Regions from separate parts of the Sphingomonas sp. 320_CC genome, predicted to be linked through region 1. Evidence: predicted binding sites of a transcription regulator. Region 1 holds the regulator's gene; the other holds the start of a gene.

Region 1 (3,118 bases):
GCGATCCCGTTGACCACGTTCGTCGTGATGCCGCTGGAGGCGCTGGCGCTGCTGCTCGATGCGGGCGGCTTCGGCGCGCCGATCTGGTGGCTGGTCCAGCGCTCGCTCGATGCGCTGCTGTGGCTCGCGCATATCGTGGCCAGCGCTCCCGGCTCGGTGCGGTCGTTGCCCGCGATGCCGACGGCGGCGTTCGTGCTCATGATTGTCGGGGGGATTTGGATCGCGCTGTGGCGGACTTGGTGGCGTCGGTTGGGTATTCTGCCGCTCATGGTCGGCGCGATCTGGGCGCTGACCACGCCAGCGCCTGACGTTCTGGTGACGGGAGACGGTCGCCACGTCGCGGTACGAACCGCGGCGGGGCTGGCAATGCTGCGTGACCGGGCAGGCGACTATACGCGCGACATGCTCGCCGAGAATGGCGGGGTGGACGGCGAGCCGCTCCTGCTCGCGGACCAACCCGATGCCCGGTGCAGCCGCGATCTGTGCGTCACCGATATCGCCGCGCGTGGGCAGATGTGGCGGATACTTGCGACGCGCAGCGCCTATATGGTTCCGATTGCTGAGTTCATCGCCGCCTGTCAGGGCGCCGATATTGTCGTCAGCGAACGCGGTCTGCCGAGACGGTGTGTACCGCGGTGGTTGAAACTGGATCGTCGTGTACTCCGGCGTACGGGGGGCGTCGCGCTGACCTTGGGGAGCGGGACAGTCGTGACCATCCTGAACGCAGGTGATCGTCACCCTTGGCGCGATCCGCCTCTCCTCGAACGCACCGCGCATTCGTTCAGGCCGCGCTATGACCGGTTTCACGGTACTGCGCCGGCGTTTCGTGCCAGCCGAGGCCGTCAAAAGTAGAAATGTTCACGTGAAGGCGCACAGTTGCGAAGGTGATGCGATTCGGGAGACCTTCACACCTTCATGAACGATGAGCCGACGTCGGTTTTTCCGTGGTCTGCGAAGACAAATAGACGCCAATCTAAGCACCACATCTTCGCGCCTTTGCGCCTTCGCGTGAACAAAATCATCCGTCATCACCTGCGATCGCAGTGCGAAGAATTTGTTCACGCGGAGACGCGGAGCCGCGGAGAATTTTGATACGATGGATGAATCGGGCTGGCTATTGTTCAGTCTCACTACCGAAGGCATTGGAACAGCTTCATCCCTCCCCGAACGCAACACCTCCGCGTCTCCGCGCGAACCAATTCTTCGGCTGCGCGGGGGGCAGATGGCGATATGTTCGCGCAAAGGCGCGGAGGCACAGATATTTAGGGTTCGAGTCGAGGTCGCGCTTATGCATCGAAGCGGGACAGAGTCTTCCGGACGCTTGGCGGTCTTTGCTTGGGCATATCGAAGAACTGTCTCGGACAACTCCGAGTACATCGCTTAATTTGCCGATCAGACCGGTCGCTGTCGCTAGCGGGAGAGAGCGACTTGGCTCACCAGCTTGAGCGGGCACTTTTCCTAAGCAGCTAAAACAGAGACCGGCCTGCGCGATGATAACGCAGGTCGGTCTCCGCGACTCAGTCGTAGCGGCGGAGGATGCCGGAGAGTTTGCCTTGGACGCGGACCTGGGCGGGGGCGTAGCGTTGGGGGTCGTAGGCTCGGTTTGCCGGGTCTAAGCGGACCATGGCGCCTTCGCGGCGGAAGTATTTGAGGGTGGCTTCGCTGTCTTCGATCAGCGCAACGACGATCTCGCCGTCTCTCGCCGTTTCGGTGCGGCGGATCAGGGCGTAGTCGCCGTCGAGGATGCCCGCTTCGACCATCGAGTCGCCCGAGACTTCGAGAGCGTAGTGTTCGCCGGTGCCGAGCAGCGCGGCGGGGACGGCTAGCATGGTGCTGCCTTCGAACGCCTCGATCGGGACGCCGGCAGCGATGCGGCCGTGGAGGGGAATCTCGATGACGTCGTTGGCCGGTTGCGGGGTCGCGGCGGCGGGAGCTGCCTTGACGTTCGATGCCTTTGACGGCGCCTTTTTCTCCGCACGTTCGGGCATGCGCAACACTTCGAGCGCGCGCGCGCGGTTCGGCAGGCGGCGGATGAAGTTGCGCTCCTCGAGCGCGCTGATCAGACGATGGACGCCCGACTTCGATTTGAGGTCGAGCGCGTCCTTCATCTCCTCGAACGACGGCGAGACGCCGGTTTCGTTGAGGCGATCGTTGATGAAGCAGACGAGTTCGTGCTGCTTGCGCGTGAGCATGGCGGTTCTCCGTCCGGAACAGACTGGGAACTTCTATGGAACATAACTAACGCCGTCAAGCGTCCGTATCACGCGATTACGAGGATTTCGGCCGATTCGCCGGTCCTCGCGACGGGAGCGTTGCCGGGGCGGACGATGAGGCAGGTCGAGCGGGCGAGTGTCAGCAGCATCGAACTGTCCTGTATCGTCGAGGCATAGGCTTTCCCGTCGCGCAGTTCGGCGCGGAGATAGTCGGTGCGGGCGTTGTTGGCGGGCAGGTCTTCGCCGAGCAGCGCGTGGGTCGACTGGGGGAGCGGGTCTCTAGCGCCGGCCATGTGCGCGACGACGGGTTTGACGAACAACGTCGCGGTGACGAACGCGGAGACCGGATTGCCGGGGAGGCCGAGTACCATCATCTCGCCGATCCGGCCGGCCATCATCGGCTTGCCGGGGCGCAGGGCGATCCGCCAGAAGTCGATGGTGCCGCCGGCGGCTTCGATTGCCGGGCGGACGAGGTCGTGGTCGCCGACCGACGCGCCGCCGGTAGTGACTAGCAGGTCTGCCTCGACGCTGGCGAAGGCTTCGCGGAGGATCTCGAGATTGTCGGGGAGGATGCCGAGGTCGATGATGTCGACGGGCATGTCGGCGAGCATCGCGGCGAGCATAATCCCGTTCGATTCGGGAAGCGCGACGCCGTCGGTGGTCGAGCCGGGGGGGACGAGTTCGTCGCCGGTGGCGGCGACGGCGACGCGGACGCGGCGGTTGACGGTGAGGCTGCCGTGGCCGCCGGTTGCGGCGACGGCGATGCGCGCGGGGCTGAGGCGATCGCCCGCGGCGATCAGGCGGGTGCCGGTGGAGAAATCGAGGCCCTTGCGGCGGGTGTTGCGGCCGAGCGTCGGGGGGCCTTCGCCGGCCAGGATCAGGGTTTCGCCATCACGCTGGGCTTC
Region 2 (3,118 bases), on a different contig from region 1:
AGACTGGGCTGCCGCCTTCGCGTGAGAACAGGGAAGCATAAGAACAAGGGGAAGCAGGCTCGACGTCGAATGTGAGTTGCCGACTCGAACGAGCTTGGCCTGGCGCGGGCCTCTATTGCTGCATCATGCCAACTGGGCCCCGGCCTTCGCCGGGGTGGTGTTAGGGATAGGTTGGCACGGTTTCAGTTCGCTACGCGTCTGAACCGTCCGCCGTGCACATGCTTGGCCACCATGAGCCAAGCACTGGACACTACGTCCCGCGTGCCCTCACCCTCCCATTGCGGAGGCAACGGGTCCCTCTCCCCTGAGGGAGAGGGAAAGTAGGGTTACGCGTCGTCGCCTTCTTCGGGGCCGGCCATCATTTCCTCGGCGACCTTGTCGGTGCGCGCGCGGATCTGCTTTTCGAGGCGGTCGGCGGTTTCGGGGTTGTCCTTGAGGAAGGTCTTCGAGTTCTCGCGACCCTGACCGAGGCGCACGCTGTCGTAGCTGAACCACGCGCCCGACTTCTCGACGAGGCCCGCCTTCACGCCGAGATCGAGAATCTCGCCGAGCTTGGAGACGCCCTGTCCGTACATGATGTCGAACTCGACCTGCTTGAACGGCGGCGCGACCTTGTTCTTGACGACCTTCACGCGGGTCTGGTTGCCCGTGACCTCTTCGCCTGCCTTGATCGCGCCGATGCGGCGGATGTCGAGGCGGACCGAGGCGTAGAACTTCAGCGCGTTGCCGCCGGTCGTCGTCTCCGGGTTGCCGTACATGACACCGATCTTCATGCGAAGCTGGTTGATGAAGATCACCATGCAGCGCGAGCGGCTGATCGAGCCGGTCAGTTTCCGCAGCGACTGCGACATCAGGCGGGCCTGGAGGCCGACATGGCTGTCGCCCATCTCGCCTTCGATTTCAGCACGCGGCACTAGCGCTGCGACCGAATCAACGACGAGCACGTCGATCGCGTTCGAACGGACCAGCGTGTCGACGATCTCGAGTGCCTGCTCGCCGGTGTCGGGCTGCGACACAATCAGCTCGTCGATGTTGACGCCGAGCTTCTTGGCATAGACCGGGTCGAGCGCGTGCTCGGCATCGACGAACGCCGCGGTGCCGCCGCCCTTCTGCGCTTCGGCGATCACGTGGAGCGCGAGCGTGGTCTTGCCCGAGCTTTCCGGACCGTAGATCTCGATCACGCGGCCGCGCGGCAGGCCGCCGACGCCGAGCGCGATGTCGAGCCCGAGCGAGCCGGTCGAGATGACCTCGACCTGCATGGTTTCCTTGGAGCCCAGGCGCATTGCCGAGCCCTTGCCGAAGGCGCGGTCGATCTGCGCGAGCGCGGCGTCGAGCGCCTTCTGCCGGTCGTTGGTTGCGGTTGCCATGCCGGTGTCGATCACTTTCAGATTAGCGGCCATCGAATATGCTCCCATCGCTAAAGCAAGCGCGCGTGCCATTCAACGCGTCAAACACCATGTATTCTCTTTGTTCTTTTGGAACAAGTGGGGAACGATAGGTAATCCGGAAAAAGGTGTACGTTTGGTAACGCCCGCGGGTGGTTGCCAAGCCTAGTCATGCGGGGCTTGGTGAGCATGCGCCGTTCCGCGCTCGTCGACCATTGAGTACGCGGAGCGCTGGCCTCTGAACACGGCGGCGGCTGTCCCTTGCGCGTAAGTAAGACATGTCTCCCCGCGAAGGCGGGGATCCAGACTGGGCTCCCGCCTTCGCGGGAGAACAAGGCGAGGGCGTGGTGCCGTACGACTGCGGACTTACACATGTTCGAAGGAATAAGTGCCGAACACGTCGGGGTTGCGAAATACGCCGGGCGGAGTTTGGTCGAGAACGGTCCTGGTTGTTCGAGCGCGGGCTTGGCGGCGATCGACTCGTTGATGGTGTCGAGAACTGGTTGTGACCAGCGGTTTCGTTTGCCGCCCTGGATCCTGACTTTCGTCAGGATGACGGGTCGTGCCAATTGACGTGGTCGACCGTCAGATGCCTGCATTTTGGCGACGATCAATCAGGCGAGCTTTGTCGCGAGGATCCACCAGTCTTTGGCTTGGGCGGCGGTGGCGGCGGTGTCTCTGGCTTCGGGGGTTTCGAACAGGGCGAAGCAGGTGGCGCCGGAGCCGGACATTCTCGACAGGAGGGTGCCTTGGGCTGCGTCGAGGAGCGTGCGGACTTCGGCGATCACGGGAGCGAGGGTCAGCGCGGGGGGTTCTAGGTCGTTGCGGCCGGCTTTTGCACGGTCGAGAAGATTGCCTTCGGGGATCGGGCCTCGGTCGTGGCCGTCCCAGGTCTTGAAGACGGCGGCGGTGGAGACCGCGACACCTGGGTTTACGAGCAGGAGGGGGGTGCCGGACAGGCCTTCGAGGGTGGTGAGGGTGTCGCCTTTGCCGGTGCCTAGCGTGGTGCGGTTGGCGAGGCAGGCGGGGACGTCTGCGCCGAGCTTTGCGGCGATTTCGTGGAGGCGGGGGTCGGTTCGGGCTATGCCGTGGAGGCGGGCCAGCGCGCGGAGCGTGGCGGCGGCGTCGGCTGAGCCTCCGCCTATGCCTGAGGCGATGGGGAGGTGCTTTTCAAGGGTTATGGCGTGGTGGGCGTTTGGGGCGAAGGCGGTGGTGAAGGCGTCCGCTGCGGCGGTTACGAGGTTGCCTTGCCAGGGGGCGGCGCCTGTAGTGGCGCTGGACGAGTGCGGTGCTTCGTCATTGTCCGACTCCAATTGGGCCCCGGCCTTCGCCGGGGTGGTGTTGGGGATCGGGGTGGTGTTTTGGGCGGGGAGGAGTGCTGCGGCGAAGGGGCCGGTTATGGTGAGGCTGTTGGTTTGGGCGGGTGCTACCGTGATCAGGTCGCCGTCGGTGGCGAAGGCGAAGAGCGTTTCGAGGTCGTGGTAGCCGTCGGGGCGGCGGCAGCGGACGTGGAGGGCCAGGTTGATCTTGGCGGGGGCGGGTTCGATGATGGCGGGCATTGGGGGTCTCGGGGTTTGGCGGCGAAGGGGTCTAGCGCAGCTTAGCGTAATACGCGTGATGTCTGCGGGTTTAAGCGCGTCATCCTGACGAAAGTCAGGATCCAGGGTAACGATTGGTGCCGTGCTTGGCTCTGGATCCTGACTTTCGTCAGGGTGACGGGAGGGGATGCCGCA

What was found. The regulator LexA, encoded in region 1, represses DNA repair genes until DNA is damaged. The targets are predictions, from matches to a motif close to GTTCCNCNCTTGTTCT.
Region 2: recA (recombinase RecA) is a predicted target of LexA. The motif match lies at 1,478-1,493, and genes of this name have one in related genera.

What each region holds. Positions count from the first base shown of each region.
Region 1 covers NZ_JCAWAE010000004.1:532,911-536,028, reverse strand. Annotated here, with positions in the region: gene AC59GX_RS18045 (ComEC/Rec2 family competence protein) at 1-852, shown strand, start outside; gene lexA (transcriptional repressor LexA) at 1,518-2,192, opposite strand; gene AC59GX_RS18035 (molybdopterin molybdotransferase MoeA) at 2,261-3,118, opposite strand, start outside.
Region 2 covers NZ_JCAWAE010000003.1:468,880-471,997, reverse strand. Annotated here, with positions in the region: gene recA (recombinase RecA) at 327-1,400, opposite strand; gene AC59GX_RS13615 (4-(cytidine 5'-diphospho)-2-C-methyl-D-erythritol kinase) at 2,000-2,944, opposite strand.